DNA from 4 places in the Halanaerocella petrolearia genome. Region 4 is predicted to be linked to each of the others. Evidence: riboswitches for the same ligand, from Rfam matches in the RefSeq annotation. Region 4 holds a riboswitch; each other region holds the start of a gene.

Region 1 (4,218 bases), 570 kb from region 4:
CTACGACCTGAATTACCTGATAGAGCAATTACATCTCCTCGCTCAACTCTATCTCCAGCCTTGACCAATAATCTTTTATTATGTCCATATAGAGTACGATAGTTGTATCCATGAGCAATTACTACTGCATTTCCATATCCAGATTTCTTCCCAGCAAATATAACTTTTCCCTTTCCTGTAGCAACTACTTTATGGTTATACCAGATTCCAATATCCAATCCATCATGAAAAACACGTTTATTAAGAACTGGATGATGACGATAACCAAAAGCAGAAGTAATTCTTCCTTTATCACCTTTTATTGGCCATCCATGTGGTTTAGAAACTAGATAATCTTTATACTCTACTACTTCTTCTTTAAGCTGAGATACATTCTTCTCCCCTTGTGGTAAGGCCTCTTTTAATAATTGCAAGTTATCTTCAGCTCTTTTAATTGAATTCTGATTTGAATTATAACTTACTGTCCTAACTGAAACAGTTTCAGCTTTAGCTTGGCTATTAAGCTGGTCTTTAAAATCAACTAACTGTCTAATCTTCTGATTTTCCTTTTTTAGCCTATTAAACTCTTGTTTGATCTTTTCAGTTTGTTTCGATAATTTTGCTAGTTTTTGATGTAGATGATTATTACTCTTTCTTAATTCTTTGTTTTTTTCTTTCAAAGGTATATACTGCTTTATTCTCTTTAGAGAAAGATTATATTGTTTATGATAATAATATAATCCCCCTACTAAAGTCAATAATCCTATTAACATGAATGTAAGAGTAACTTTAATAAACTTTTTAGAAAGACGAAGAGTAAATATCCCTTGTGAAGTATGAGGTATAAACTTAAAAGTAATTTCTTCTTTCTGATTATCAGTATTCATTTTCTTCCTCCTTTCCTATATAGTTGATAGTTTACAATTGACAATGTACAAATCTTAAGAAATTTGAAATAAATTTATTTTTTGGTTTTGGCTTAACTCATGGCTCACAGCTCATAACTAAATAATAAATGTTCCTAATATAATACTTACTAAAATAGCTGGTAATAAATTACCTACTTTTATTTCAGTTATCCCTAACATATTAAAAGCAATAGCAACTATCAATAAGCCTCCAGTAGCAGTCATTTCGTTTATCACAGCCTGAGTTAAAATAACTTTTAACCAACTAGCTAACAGAGTAATTGTACCTTGGTAGATGAAAACAGATCCAGCTGATAATATAACCCCTACTCCCAAAGTAGAAGAAAAGGCTATAGCCGAAAAACCATCCAACAATGATTTGGCATATAAAGTAGATGGATCATTCTGTAAACCATCTTGAATTGCTCCCATAATTGACATAGCACCTATACAATAGATTAAACTACACTGAACAAATCCAGCTACAATTCCATCTTGATTATTAAATATCTTCTCTAGCCAGATACCTAACTCTTCTAAACGTTTTTCAATCTTTATCCATTCTCCAATTAATCCTCCAATTACTAAACTAAAAATAATTAAGATTACTTCTTGCCCCTTTAAAGCCATCTGTAATCCAATTAATAAAACTGCTAAACTTAAACCTTGCATTACAATATCCTTTAAAGAATCATTTAGTTTATCTCCTAATGATCTACCTAAGACACCACCAATTATAATCGATATAGTATTTACTACAGTTCCTATCATAATTAACATCATTCCTTGGATTAAATTTTAATAAAAATAGTTTATCTATCAAAAAAACCTATTCCTCTCAAGCTAAAATTAAGGAATAGGGTATATAGACCAATATTCCTTTCGATAGCCTGACAGCCTTAGCATAATGATTATTATGCCGTAGACTCATAGCTTTGCGACCTTATCTTTAAATAAGTGTGCCACTCTCGAGGATTATTTTTAATTACTAATTTTATAATCATTCAAAATATTACCATAATATTTAAACTTTCATTACTCATTACAATAATACTATATAATATCGAAATTTCCTTCCTAAACCAAATATTATTTTTTACTTAATTTCTAAAAAAAGAAGGGCCAAGGCCCTTCCTAAACTTCAGCAGCTATTTCTTTACTAATTTCTATTACTTCCTTTATCTCATCTAGTGTATTAAAATAACCTAAACTAAATCTAACTGTACCACGTTCAAAAGTACCCAAACTTCTATGAGCTAAGGGAGCACAATGTAGACCAGTTCTGACTGCTATATCAAAAGCCTTATCTAAGATATATCCTACTTCTCCTGAATCTTCAGTACCAAAGTTGACTGACAGAAGTGGAGCTTGTTTATCTATATCAGTTGGTCGGTATAAAGTAACTTCTGGTATCTTTTCTAATTCAGTAACTAAATAATCTAATAGTTCTTGCTCATGCTGTCTAATATTATCTAAACCTTCCTCTAGAATGAACTCTACTCCGGCCTTTAAACCAGCTAAGCCAACTGTATTAGGTGTTCCACTCTCATATCTATCTGGTCTAATCCGTGGTTGATAAATATCCTCTGAGTTACTACCAGTACCTCCAAATAATAAAGAATTGAGTTCTATACCATTATTTAAATATAATCCTCCTGTACCTGGCGGGCCAAATAAAGACTTGTGACCAGTAAAAGCTAGCAGATCAATCTTCATCTGTTGCACATCTAGAGGATAGACACCAGCTGTCTGAGCTGCATCGACTAATAGTTTAATATTTTTTTCTTCCAACAACTCTCCTATTTCTGCTATAGGTAATAAAAAACCTGTTACATTAGAAGCATGAGTTACAGCTACTAACTTAGTGTTCTGCCGTAAATTATCTTCAATCTGCTCTATCTCAACCTGACCTGAATTATCTGCTTCAATAATTGTTACTTCTACCTTTGGTTCTAATTCTTTCAATGGCCGTAAGATAGAGTTATGGGCCAAACTAGTCGTTACTACATGATCTCCCTCTTCTAAGTAGCCTTGTAAAGCTAAATTCAAAGCCTCAGTAGCATTCTTAGTCAGAATAATCTCTTGACTACTAGCTGCATTTAAAAATTCAGCCAATAGCCTTCTTGTCTGCCAGACTAATTCACCAGCTTGAGCTGCCATCTTATGTCCAGCCCGACCTGGGTTTGCTGCTTTATGGCGCATAAACTGATCCATTGCTTGATAGACTTCTTCTGGTTTAGGCCAACTTGTAGCTGCATTATCGAGATAAATCACTTATATCATCCCTTTTCTTACTTATTCTTGTTCCCAGATCTCCTTAGCAGTTGGAAAAGGCTCTAACGCCCTGTCTAAAATACCATGGACATGAGCAATCAACATCCCATAATTAACAACTGGAATATCTAAACTGTCAGCCTTCTTTAAGCGATATAAAATCTCTTTTCTATTAGTCATACAACCACCACACTGGACAATCAAATCATATTCTTCAATCTTATCAGGAAATTCTCTCCCAGCTACATGATCAAATTCTAATTCATCACCTACAAAGTCTTCTATCCAGTTAGGTATCTTAACTGTTCCTATATCCTCAGCAGTGCGATGGTGAGTACAAGACTCAGCTACTAAAACTTTATCACCAGAACTCAACCTTTCAATCCCTTTAACACCTTTAGTATAAATCTCTAAGTCACCTTTATACCGAGCAAAAAGAATAGAGAAACCAGTCAACTCAATTTCTTCTGGTACATCAGCAGATACCTCCTTAAAAGCTTGCGAATCAGTTACAACAAGCTCTGGATTAGACTTAAGCTCAGCTAATGCTCCCTTCAGTTCAGTATCCTTAACAACCATTGCTTGAGCATCATTATCTAAAGCATCACGTAAAGTCTGCATCTGTGGCAAAATCAAACGCCCCTTAGGTGCCGCACTATCAATTGGTACCACTAAGACAACTGTATCTTGCGGGTTAATTAAGTCCCCAATAATATGAGGTTCTTCAAACTCTGTTGGAGCATTAAAGACAATCTCTTTCTTTAATTCTTCAATTCCAGTCTCTTGGGTAGCACTAACAGTTAATAACTTAAGACCTAACTCTTTCATTAATCCTTGCTCATCTAGATTATCTACCTGATCTGCTTTATTGATGACTCCTACTACAGGAATCTCTCTATCTTCTACTTCTTCTAATAGATCCTTTTCATAGTCAGCAACTCCTTGTTCAGGGTCAACTACTAAAACTGCCAAATCAGTCCGACTTAAGACTTCTTTAGTCTTCTTAACCCGTAATTCACCTAATTCTCCAGTATCATCAATTCCAGCTGTATCGATC
Region 2 (4,218 bases), 170 kb from region 4:
TAATTTTTAAGGAGTGGTAATAATGGAGCTAGTTGAGCTATTAAGCCAAGGAATTAAATTAGAAGCATCAGATATTCATCTAACTGTAGGAGCAGAACCTATAGTTAGAGTCAATGGTAGGTTAGAAAAGATAGGAACTGAGAAAATTACTAAAGAGGAACTTAGAGGAATGATTGCTGATATGGTAGATCAGGAAGAAGCGAAGATACTTAAAGAAGAAGGAGAGGTTGATTTTGCTTATCAGTGGCGTGATTATCGTTTTAGAGTTAATGCTTTTCAGCAGCAAGCAAATCCTGCTTTAGTATTACGGATAATTCCGACTGAAATTCCTAAGTTAGATGATCTAGGATTACCAACTAAATTAAAAGAGTTGGCTTTACAGCCTCGAGGCTTATTTTTAGTTACAGGACCAACTGGAAGTGGGAAGTCAACTACTTTAGCTGCTATGCTTGATTTAGTTAATCAGCAGAAGGATAAGCATATTATAACGTTAGAAGATCCAATTGAGTATGTTCATCAACATAAGAAATCAATTATTAATCAGCGAGCTGTAGGTAAAGATACAGCAGAATTTGCAACTGGATTACGTGCTGCCTTAAGACAAGATCCAGATATTATTTTAGTAGGTGAAATGAGAGATTTAGAGACTATCTCAACTGCTATTACAGCAGCAGAGACTGGTCATCTAGTCTTAGCAACTCTACATACTAATGGAGCAGCTGAAACTATTGATCGAATTATTAATGTTTTTCCGCCGCACCAACAAGCTCAGATTAGGACACAGCTGTCTTTAATTTTACAAGGAGTTTTATCACAACAGTTAATTTCTACAATTGACGGTTTAGATAGAGTAGCAGCTACAGAGTTGTTAGTAGTAAATTCAGCAGTTAAGAATCTAATTCGTGAAGGTAAAAGCCATCAATTAGAGTCAGTAATGCAGACTGGTAGAGACAAGGGGATGCATACTATGGATTATTCATTACGTGATTTATATAGACAAGGAAAGATTAAGCGTCAAACAGCTTTAAATAAATCTAATAATATAGAGACTCTTAAGAATCTAATTTAGAAAGGAGTGGCTAGTTATAGATCATATTTTTCACTATAAAGCTCGTAATAGACAAGGAGAGTTAACTGAAGGAAATATAGAAGCTGAAAGTAAGAAGATAGCAGTTAATCAATTAAGAGAGCAAGGTTATTATATTACTTCAATTGAAGAAGAAACTTCTAATTTTGATTTTAATTTTGAATTTTTAACTTGGAAAAAAGCTAGTGTAGAAGAGTTAGCTTTATTTAGTAGACAATTTGCTACTATGATTAATTCAGGACTTTCATTAGTTAGAACACTCAATATTTTATCGGAGCAGGTAGTTGCTTCTAAATTAAAGGACTCTATTATTGCTATTAGAGAAAGGGTAGAGAGTGGTATGACCTTATCAGAAGCAATGATAAAGGAAGATAAAGTCTTTCCTAAATTATTTATTACTATGGTAGAAGCAGGAGAAACTGGTGGTATATTAGATGGTGTTTTAGAGGAGTTGGCTCAGTATTTTGAAAAGGAGAATGATTTAAAGCAGAAAATAACCTCTGCGTTAGTTTATCCTATAGTAATCACCTTGGTAGCTTTAGGAGTAGTCTTTTTTTTAATTACAGTAGTATTACCTACTTTTGTAGATGTCTTTTCTAGTATGGATATTGAATTACCCTTATTAACTAGATTATTATTATATGGTAGTAGTTTAGTTTCAAGCTATTGGTATTTATTTATTTTGGTTTTAGTTGTCATAATTGTTAGTATCTATTATTATTATCAGACTGACCAAGGGAAAAGAAAGATAGATGGAATACTACTTAAGTTACCTTTATGGGGTGATTTAGTGGTTAAAGTATCAGTGGCTAGAATAAGTAGAACCTTATCTATTTTAATTAATAGTGGAATATCAATTTTAGAAGGACTTGAAGTAGTAAGTAAGGTTGTCTCTAATCAAGTTATAGCTGATAAATTGGCATCTGCTCGACAAAGTATTAGTGAAGGAGAAAGTATTACTTTGCCTTTAAGTGAAGATGATACCTTTCCTGAAATGGCACTACAGATGATAGAAATTGGAGAAGAGACAGGAAATCTAGAAGAGATGCTTAATAAGTTAGCTGATTTTTATGAACAAGAGGTTGAATATAAAGTCGATAGTATTATTTCATTAGTTGAGCCAGCTTTAATTGTAGTATTGGGAATAATAATTGGAGGTATAGTACTTTCAATTATGTTACCTATGTTTGGTCTGATTCAAAGTGTTTAAAGCAATTTAGTATTATAAAAATACTTGATATAATTTGGTATTAATGATATATTAATCCAAAAGGAATATATGTATAATTAAAGAATTTCTTAATATAGGAAGCAATGAAGTATGACTTATATCTGGTCACCTAGGTTATACTGAGCTATTGGTGAAACCGTCCTATCTTAAATTAATTTTTAAGATTATAGGGCGGTTTTTTGTTATTTATAAATGATGTAGTGTCAGTGTAAGGAATCAGTATTAGTAAAGTCAAATTTATAAAAATGAGGTTATGTGAGAGTGTTTAAAAACCTAGCCTCTATCCTAATATTTCATTATATGTATAAAATATGGAAATGGGTTCATTTTAATTTATGTTAAGCAGGATTTTATTAATCAATTATAGAAGTAATATAATGTATTTTCATATAAAGGAGGATTTATAGTGATAAAAAAATTAAGAGATCAGTTTAAGACTTTAGCAACTAGAGAAGAAGGTTTTACTTTAATTGAGTTGATGATTGTAATTGCTGTAATTGGAACTTTAGCAGGAATTGCTATTCCGCAATTTGGTGGAGTAAGAGATAAAGCAGATATAGCTGCTGTAAAAAGTGATCTAAGAAATATTCAGGCAGGTTTAGAGATGTATAATGCGGAAGAGGGTGAATATCCAGCAAGTTTAAGTGATATTAACGACTATATTACAAATGTGGATACTAATAAGTATAGTACAGGTAGCGGTTACTCTACTTCTGGTTCTTCCTATACAATTGAGTATGAAGTAGATGTAGATATTAATGATGACGATACTGTTAATAATAATGATAAAATAACTGTTACACCTGGAGGTATAAGTGAATAGTAGTCATTTTTCAGCACCGTTTTTGGTGCTGATTCTCATATTACTCTTTTCAGTTTACAGTTTGCAATTTACAGTTTACAGTTAAGATTAAGACCAATTAAAATTTAAGAAACATCTTTACTAAAATAATCTTTTTATTTTTAAAAGGTTTTAGGTTTAAATAAGAAAAACAATGCGACTTTTTACAAATAAGTAATTTAGAGCAGGTGAAAATAAGTATGTCATTAGGAGTTATAATATTTACCTTTGGTTTAATAATCGGTAGTTTCTTGAATGTAGTAATTTATCGGCTACCAAAGAAAGAACCGATTGTTTTTTCTAGATCTTATTGTCCAAGTTGTGAAACTAAACTCCAACCTATTGATTTAATACCAGTGCTAAGTTTTATTTTAACAAAAAGCAGTTGTCGTTATTGTGGGAGGAAAATATCATACCAGTATCCAATAGTAGAACTAGTAACAGGTCTACTTTTTTTTACTTTATATAAACAGTATTATTTTACTATAGAATTTTTTCTTTATGTGTGGTTGATCTCTTTATTAATAGTGGCTAGTTTTATTGATTTTAAATATCAGATCATTCCTAATCAACTTACTTACTTAGGTATTGTATCAGGGTTAGGTAGTAGTTTATTAACGGGCCAACTTAACTTTAAGAGTTCATTAAGTGGTATAGTTATTCCAGCTATTTTTTTATTATTGATTATATTTATTACTAAAGGTGGTATGGGATTAGGTGATGTTAAGTTAATAGCAATGGTAGGTAGCTTTATAGGAGGATTATATTCTTTAGTAGCTATTTTTATTGGTGCTTTTATTGGTTCAATTATAGCTTTGTTTTTATTAAGTAGTGGAGCTAAAGAATGGGGAAGTCGACTTCCTTTTGGCCCTTTTATTGCCTTAGGTAGTTTAATAATGATTCTATGGGGGAATCAGATTATTAATTGGTACCTTAGATTATTTTTATATTAGGAAGTGTGAGTAGAATGAAGTTAAAGAAGAAAAACAATACTAGATATTTGATACCAATAGCTATTATAATGGGGGTAGTTCCTTTAGTATTATTTAGTAAGCAGAT
Region 3 (4,218 bases), on a different contig from region 4:
TTTTCATGTATCTAATCCAACTGATTTAATCCCTGAATTACAAGGTCGATTCCCAATTAGAGTCGAATTAAATAGTCTATCTAAAGATAACTTTAAAGAAATTTTAATTGAACCCGAACATGCTTTGACAAAACAATATAAAGCATTATTGGCTACTGAAGATTTAGAAATTGAATTTACTGAAGAAGCAATTGATGAATTGGCTGAGATTGCTTATCAAGTTAATGAACAGACAGAAAATATAGGAGCTCGAAGATTGCATACTATTGTAGAGAAACTATTAGAGGAACTTTCTTTTACAGCTCCAGAACTTAAGAAGGATAGAATTGAAATCAATCGTCAATATGTAAAAGATAGATTAGATGATCTAGTTAAAGATAAAGATTTAAGTAAATATATTCTCTAAGTTCTTTATAATCTGAAATAAAAATTAAATTTAGATATAATTATTTAAGTTATTCTAGGTTTTGATATACTGGGCTGACTGACAAAACAGTTAGTTATTAAGGAGGACATATTGATGGAACAATTACTTACTAAAACACGTAAGATAAATAGATTAATTCAGCGCTCTGCTGGTCATCCAGTTGATTTTGCAGAAATGGCTAAAGTGTTAAGAGAAACTATTAGAGCTAATGTTTATTTAGTAGACCAAGGTGGAGAAATTTTAGGACATAACTTGGTAGATGAATTTGAATGTGACCTAATGTTAAAAGAGGTAATTAACCAGAATAAATTTCCTAGAGAATATAATGACTGGTTATTAGGAATCTATCATACTCAATCTAATTATGAGCAAAAACATGGTTCATGTGTCTTTAAAGAGGCTAAAGATTGTTTATTTAAGCATAAACTAACGACTATTGTACCAATTAATGGTGGAGGAGAAAGATTGGGTACTTTGATTTTAGCTAGATTTGATAAAGAGTTTGAATCTAGTGATTTATTATTAGCTGAATATGCAGCTACTGTAGTTGGTATGGAGATTTTAAGATTAAAGAGTAAAGAAAGAGAGAAAGCAGCTCGTAAAAAAGCAGCAGTTCAGATCGCTATAGATACTTTATCTTATTCTGAATTAGAGGCTGTAGAGCATATTTTTGAAGAACTTGATGGCACAGAGGGTTTACTGGTAGCTAGTAAAATTGCAGATAGAGTAGGCATTACTCGTTCAGTAATTGTTAATGCTCTTCGTAAGTTTGAAAGTGCAGGAGTAATTAAGTCTAAGTCATTAGGTATGAAAGGAACACATATTAAAGTATTAAATGATTATTTACTAGACGAGTTAAAGAAATTAAATTAGCTTTACAGGTGTGGGTTGCCCACACCTGTTTTTTAATTTGTAAGATAAATATATCATATCATTGTAAATGAAACACTTATCGAAGGGTAGAGTCGCAAAGATGGCATAATTGCGTCAGACTACTAAATAGAGTATATGCCCCCCTATACCTTTTATAAGGGGGTTATTGTTTTAAGTGATTCTTTGGATAATGTTTTAAAGTAAAATTATAGATTAGACAAAATCATACATAATTGCAGTAATAATCATTTTTTTATCTATAATATAAGATAATTTTTTAAAAATGCAGGAATATTGGAAATAGGTATTGAATTAATAAAAGGTAGCAGTAGCTTTTCAGAAAGAAGTTCTTAAACAAAGATATTTAAATGGATGGATATTAAAGTAAAAAATAAATATATTACATCCTCGTAAATGGCACACTTATCGAAAGGTAGGGTCGCAAAGCTTTTGAGTCTATGGCGTAATTGCTAAGACCGTCAGGTTACCAAATGGAGTATATGAAACCCCTATATCTTTTTATGAGGATAGGGGTTATTGTTTTATTATGTAATTTTTTAGGGTAATATTCCAAATTAATATTGAAAATGATGCATAATAAGATATAATTATACATAATTGGGATAACAACTATTTTTTTCCTATAATACAAGATTAGTTTCTTAAAAATTGCAGGAATATTATAAATATATATTGAAGTTTTAAAAAGGGATAGTAATTTAAAGGGAGGTTTCAGATGAAGTTGTTTGATCAAAACTTTAGTGTGTTACAAAAATCATTAGATGGTTTACAAAAAAGACATAAAACAATTGCTAATAATATCTCTAATGCTGATACTCCAGGTTATAAGAGAAAAGGAGTCAGCTTTAAAGGTCAATTGAATAAAGTATTGAATCAAGACTATGATTTGGAAGTAACTAATAAAAGACATATATCTTTAAATAGCAGGAGTTTAGAGTCTGTAAAGCCTAAGATGTATACAGAAGAAGATACCAAGGTCAGAAGTGATGGTAATAACGTTAGTATAGATGCTGAAATGTCTAAGTTAGCTAAGACTAATTTAGAATATCAAGCTGTTACTAAGCAACTGGCTAATAAATTTCGCCGAATAGAGAATGTAATTAAAAAGGGAGGTAAATAGTAATGTCAATGTTTAAAGGGATTGGTATTAGTGCCTCAGGTTTGACAGCTCAAAGATTAAGAATGAATACTATTTCAAGTAATATTGCTAATGCTAATACAACTCGTACAGAAGATGGTGGCCCTTACCGTCGTAAGATGCCTGTCTTTAAAGCGAGATTACAAGAAGAATTAGCATCTAAAGAAGAGAATGTAAATGGAGTAGAGGTGACTAATATAGAAGAGAGTAATAAACCACCTAAGTTAGTTTATAAACCTGAACATCCAGATGCTAATGAAGCTGGTTATGTAAAGATGCCTAATGTAAATGTTGTATCAGAGATGACAGATATGATGTCAGCTACTAGGTCTTATGAGGCAAATGTAACTGCTTTGAATTCAGCTAAAAAAATGGCTAAGAGTGCACTTGAACTTGGATAAAGGAGGGGTATAAATGAAAGTTGACAAGCTGTCTAATTCTAATTTGATGAAAATAAATCAGAAATTATCTGATAGTAGTGAAGAAAAGAAAAATAAAACTTCTTTTACTAATATGTTAAAACAATCCCTACAAAAGACGAATAATCTACAACATCAAGCCAATCAAGCCAGTCAAGATTTGGCTTTAGGAAAAGCTGATAGTGTTCATGAAGTAATGATAGCTGCTCAAAAAGCTAAAATATCTTTAGATTTAACAACAGAAGTAAGAAATAAAGTAGTTGATGCCTACAAGGAGATTATGAGGATACAAGTCTGATGGGATGGTCACTAGGATTGAGGTGTAAATATGGTTGAAAGTTTTGCAGAGCTAAAAGAGCAGTTTTTAAAATTATGGACAGGGTTAGATAAGAAAACTAAGATTATAATTGGCGCTTCAATTATTGCTACTATTATTGCTATATTTATTTTGGTTAATTGGGCTAGTCAGCCTGAATATAAGGTATTATTTAATAATTTATCTAATAAAGATGCTGGAGTAATAGTTGAAAAGCTAAAGGAAAAACAGGTTTCATATAAATTAGAAAATAAAGGTTCTGTTATTTTAGTACCTAGCCAAAAAGCCCATCAACTTAGGTTAGAATTAGCTGGAGATGGATTACCGACTGGCGGAGTAACTGGTTTTGAGCTTTTTGATCAGACCCAGATAGGAACTACTGACTTTCAACAGAAAGTTAATTATAATCGAGCCTTATCTGGTGAACTATCAAGGACTATTAAACAATTTGAGAATATTAGTTATGCTAGGGTGCAGATTACTCCGGCTCAAAATAGTATTTATAAAGAACAGTCCAAACCAGCTAAAGCTTCTGTATTTCTAAAATTAAATGGATACCAAGACATTAGTAAGAATCAAGTACAGTCGATTGCTAATTTAGTAGCTAGTAGTGTTAAAGGCTTAAAGGCTAATAAAGTAACTATTGTTGATACAGCAGGTAATTTACTGTCTGCTAAATTAGATAATCAAGATGAAAGCTCAAAATCTAATTATGACCAGTTAGAAACTCAAGATAAATTTGAAGAAGAGATAGAACAAGATTTAAATGTAATGTTGACTAAAGTGTTAGGAATAAATAATTTTGTAGTTAAAGTTAATGCTAAACTTAATTTTGATCAACGTAGCATAAATAAAACAGAGTATGAACCAGTAGTTGATGATCAAGGTATTGCACGTAGTAAACAAGTTAAAGAGGAAAGTGAAGAGGGAACGTCTAGTCAGCCTGAAGGAGTTCCTGGTACAACTTCTAATTTACCTCAATACAAAGTAGATAATAAAAAACAGCAGAGTAGAGAAAGTTCAG
Region 4 (4,218 bases):
TTCATAACCCGCAGCAATCTCTAATTCTTCTGCAAAGTTTTCTACTTCTAAGAAAGTAACAACCTTATCATATGGACCTTCCATATATAACTGAGCTTGAGAGTGCTGATCTGTAGCACCTAAAGCTTTAATTGGAGTAGGGCCAACATTAACAACATTATCATCTCGATCAAGTTTCTTACCTAAAGACTCAGCCCATAACTGACGATACCAGTCAGCAACATCCTTTAAAGAATGGTTATAAGGCATCATTACAGACATTGGCTTACCATCTTGATCAGCTAAATACTGTAAAGTAGCATTTAGATAGGCAGGATTATCCCATAGCTCATCTGTATCACATAACTCAGCCATATATTCTGCTCCAGCTAATAACTCTTCAATATCAACACCAGTAAATGCTGCAGATACTAGACCAACTGGAGTTAAAACAGAGAAACGACCTCCTACATTATCAGGAATAAAGAACTTCTTCATACCTTCTTCTTTAGCAATCTTAATTAGATTACCAGAATCTTCACTAGTAGTGGCAATAAAGTGATCTCCTACTGCATCTTCTCCTAACTCTTCTACTACAGCAGCACGAGCAGTTAAGAACTGACTCATTGTTTCTGCAGTTCCACCAGACTTAGAGATAACATTAAAGACAGTCTTTTCTAAATCTAATGTCTCTAATAAAGACTTTAAACGAGTTGGATCAACATTATCAGGTGTAAATAATCGTGGGCAATTATCTCTAGCTTCATCTTTTAAATTATAGTAAGGATCATTTAAAGCAGTCTGCACAGCAATATTACCTAAAGCAGAACCACCAATTCCTAATACTACAAAGTTGTCATACTTGGCACGATTAGCTTCAGCAAACTCTTTAATCTCTTTCGCAATCTCTTTATGAGTCTCTGGCAGCTCCATAAAACCTAAGTCTCCAGCTGCCTTACCTTCTTTAATTGCCTTATGAGCTTCAACAGCTTTATCTTGCATCTTAGCAATATCTTCAGTAGTATAACCATGCTCTTGACCTACTTTGTCAGCAAACATATTATTTACGTCTAATTTCAAGCGCATAGATTCTTTCCATTCTGCATCTTCATAACGTTTAGTCATTTCTATTCCTCCTCTTAATTATTATCACTTTACTTATAAAAAATATTCTCCTGCAAACGTTTCCATTCTCTTACAATAATAAAGAATAGTATGTACTTTCTGTTACGTGATTCTACCTAACCATCTAATTTCCTGCAAGAAAAGAATATTTTTTTGAAAAATATAAACTCCAAAAAATAAAAATAGAGCAATATGTGAAAACACATTGCTCACCTAAGTTACTAGATTACTTTATGAAATTCTTCAACTTGCTCTAATTTATTTAACTTTGCATTAAACTCTTCTCTTGCCCTATCAAATCTCTTCTGCTTTAATAGAGAAATCTTCTTATTACCATAATACTTCCATTCTCCTCTATGAGTAACCTCTAAATCTACATATCCCATAAATCCTAATACATCTTTAAGAGGATAACCAAAAAAGATACCAATCTCATGAGGAAATTCAGCTCCCTGTAATCTATTCTTTAATTTTTCTAAATATTTATCTAGACTATATTCTTGAGGATAACCTATATTCTTAAGAAAATTAAGTACACGTTGATCTTTAAGTTGTTCTTCTAAAGCTTGAGAATGATAGAAAAGGACTTTCCGTCGTCCATTCACTATATCTATTTCTATAAGTTCTAACTGATTATAGCCTAGAAGAGTTCCTTTACACTTTTGCCAACAACTCTTTTCTTGTTTTATACTTCTTAATTCAGCTGGCTTAACTCCCATAATAGTAGCACCTATTCTTCTTAACAAACATTCACAATTTTTCCTAAAGCAATTTATATCACTTCTACATTTTTTGGTCCCTTTCATCTTCTCTCCCCCTTATCCATCTAACTAATTGAAATTGGTTTTCAATATCTATATTTAGTATAACATTAATAACTTCTACTGTCAAAAACTAATTAAAACAAAAAAACACCTCTCCTAATTGGAAAGATGTTTTAAGTGACTATTGATTAGTTATTTTATAATTTCTACTTTTACTGATTAGATAATCTTGCATCAAAGTTACATCTTTAAATATATAACTCACTAATTTATTAACTAAATCCTCTTTTATTTTATCATTTAAATCTAAATAACTACACAATACTTTAACTACTTCTTCAATTTGTCTTCTCTTACTCTCATTCGAATAATTATTATAAACTTTCAATAGTTTTTCTCTTATTTCTTCTAATAAACTAGCTTGAGTATTTACATCTTTTATTAGCAGAGAAGAGAAACTATTAGAAATATTACGTATAGTACTTGAACTAAAAGCTAAATCATTATTTTTAGTTACAAATATAAAACTAAAATAATGAATAACAACTAACATTAAAGCACGATCATCCACTTCTATTTTAGCTCCTATCTCCTTAAATCTTAACTTATCCTCCTCTTCTTTTATCAATTCAAACAGTTCTTTAGCTACATCATAGCTGGATACCTTACTACTCACCCCTAAAATTTTCTTTAAAGTTTTAACTGGCAATATACCCCTCCTCTAACAAAGTACTATGTTATAAACTTATAAATTATAATAAAAAAACCTAAATTTTCTAGAGAATACTAGAAAATTTAGGTCGGATTCACCATTGACTCCATATAATCCAGGTGCCCAAATAAAGATTATACTTCTCTGCCTCCTAAATACATTCATTTTCTATTTTTTAGCTAACTTCTCTAAACTTTACTTTTGATTATTACTAACTTTTTCTAAAACATTAATAAAATTTGAAAAATCTTCACTTTGGTACTTGTCATTTAAAGAATCAGAATCATCTTTTAAAATAAGATTAATAATAAATCCTAAAATAAAAAGCAATACAATTGAAGAAAGAGGCATAATTATCACTCCCTATATTTTTTTAAGTACTTTAAAATCTATTATAATTATCCCTCTTATTAAAAAAGCCTATATTCCTTTCGGTAACCTGACAATCTTAGTACAACGATTTAATGTACCGTAGACTCATAGTTTTGCGACCTTATTTTTCAATAAGTGTGCCTTTTTCGAGGGTTACTTTTAATTATTCGTTATTTTTATAATGACCTGTTAGAGTAATACTAGATATATTTTTATTATCCTCCATAAAAAAATATTTTTATTAATTTTTTTAATAATATCCAATTTATAACTGACAATTTTATATTCTAAATACTACTTTTTAAAATTACTAATGATCTTTTAATGTACTTATATAAGTTAGCAACTTGTATTTATTATCACTTTCTAACTATTAAAGTATAAAGCGATTAGTCATACTACCAACCGCTTTATACTCAATAAATAGCTATTATCTTAGTGAGTTGCTACATCATTAGCTCCTTCTTTACGTAAAATATCGGATACTTCATTAATCTTATTCTCATCTGTATCTTCTGCTGCTACCAAGATTTTTCCTTGTTCTACTTCTCCTGCATATCTCTCTCCTGTTTCTTGGTCTAATCCATAATCAACTAAACCACCTGCAACGCCTCCAGTGGCTGCTCCAGTTAGACCAGCAGCTACTGGTCCAGCAGCTAAAACAGGGCCAACTCCTGGAATTGCTAATAAACCAGCCCCAGCTAATATTCCTGCTGCCCCTCCTAAAGCGCCACCAGTAGTAGCACCATCAGCTAAATTTTGATCATTACCTGCCATCTCTTCTCCAGCTTCAATATTATCATTTCCGTCTTGTTTAGCTACTAATGAAATTTTATCTTCAGAAATCCCCTTTTCTTTCATCTTATCAACTGCAGTTTTAGCTTCAGATTCACCATTAAATACTCCTAAGACTGTTGGCATATCTTTATCTCCTCCTACAGTGAATTTGGGCATAGCTACATCCCCCTTAATGATTCACACCTATATATTAACCAAGTTTACAATTTAATATTCTATAATAAAAAATAAGATTCAGCTATACTGACAGTTGGAATAGAATGAAATCAGTCTTCCATATCTTAATTACTTCTAATTCAGCAAACTTATCCTTTAGTTTCATAAAAGCCTCTTCATCATAATAGTTAAATAACCTACCATTTCTATAAACTTCTCGATTGCCATACTTAATTGGCTCTAGGTGTCTAAATAAGAAACTGTTCTATTTTTATCGTATCATATACTTAGCAAGTTTATTTCCTATAGTTG

Evidence for each region. Region 4 has a riboswitch for cyclic di-GMP ahead of ACYQ39_RS10715 (hypothetical protein). Riboswitches for the same ligand answer to the same signal wherever they lie in the genome.
Region 1: another riboswitch for cyclic di-GMP. It lies ahead of ACYQ39_RS07925 (DUF554 domain-containing protein); the one in region 4 lies ahead of ACYQ39_RS10715 (hypothetical protein).
Region 2: another riboswitch for cyclic di-GMP. It lies ahead of ACYQ39_RS11670 (type IV pilin protein); the one in region 4 lies ahead of ACYQ39_RS10715 (hypothetical protein).
Region 3: another riboswitch for cyclic di-GMP. It lies ahead of flgB (flagellar basal body rod protein FlgB); the one in region 4 lies ahead of ACYQ39_RS10715 (hypothetical protein).

The regions. Positions count from the first base shown of each region.
Region 1 covers NZ_BAAHXW010000002.1:136,075-140,292, forward strand. The annotation lists gene ACYQ39_RS07920 (M23 family metallopeptidase) at 1-866, opposite strand, end outside; gene ACYQ39_RS07925 (DUF554 domain-containing protein) at 984-1,658, opposite strand; cyclic di-GMP riboswitch class I at 1,769-1,861, opposite strand; gene ACYQ39_RS07930 (aminotransferase class V-fold PLP-dependent enzyme) at 2,022-3,161, opposite strand; gene hydF ([FeFe] hydrogenase H-cluster maturation GTPase HydF) at 3,183-4,218, opposite strand, start outside.
Region 2 covers NZ_BAAHXW010000002.1:875,689-879,906, forward strand. The annotation lists gene pilB (type IV-A pilus assembly ATPase PilB) at 1-10, shown strand, start outside; gene ACYQ39_RS11660 (type IV pilus twitching motility protein PilT) at 23-1,069, shown strand; gene ACYQ39_RS11665 (type II secretion system F family protein) at 1,146-2,297, shown strand; cyclic di-GMP riboswitch class II at 2,386-2,469, shown strand; gene ACYQ39_RS11670 (type IV pilin protein) at 2,725-3,141, shown strand; gene ACYQ39_RS11675 (prepilin peptidase) at 3,360-4,112, shown strand; gene ACYQ39_RS11680 (O-antigen ligase family protein) at 4,127-4,218, shown strand, end outside.
Region 3 covers NZ_BAAHXW010000001.1:774,746-778,963, reverse strand. The annotation lists gene hslU (ATP-dependent protease ATPase subunit HslU) at 1-406, shown strand, start outside; gene codY (GTP-sensing pleiotropic transcriptional regulator CodY) at 521-1,300, shown strand; cyclic di-GMP riboswitch class I at 1,707-1,792, shown strand; gene flgB (flagellar basal body rod protein FlgB) at 2,037-2,441, shown strand; gene flgC (flagellar basal body rod protein FlgC) at 2,444-2,860, shown strand; gene fliE (flagellar hook-basal body complex protein FliE) at 2,874-3,176, shown strand; gene fliF (flagellar basal-body MS-ring/collar protein FliF) at 3,207-4,218, shown strand, end outside.
Region 4 covers NZ_BAAHXW010000002.1:701,554-705,771, reverse strand. The annotation lists gene ACYQ39_RS10725 (glucose-6-phosphate isomerase) at 1-1,104, opposite strand, end outside; gene ACYQ39_RS10720 (DUF3793 family protein) at 1,326-1,910, opposite strand; gene ACYQ39_RS10715 (hypothetical protein) at 2,050-2,577, opposite strand; cyclic di-GMP riboswitch class II at 2,658-2,741, opposite strand; gene ACYQ39_RS10710 (hypothetical protein) at 2,776-2,931, opposite strand; cyclic di-GMP riboswitch class I at 3,011-3,104, opposite strand; gene ACYQ39_RS10705 (hypothetical protein) at 3,388-3,906, opposite strand.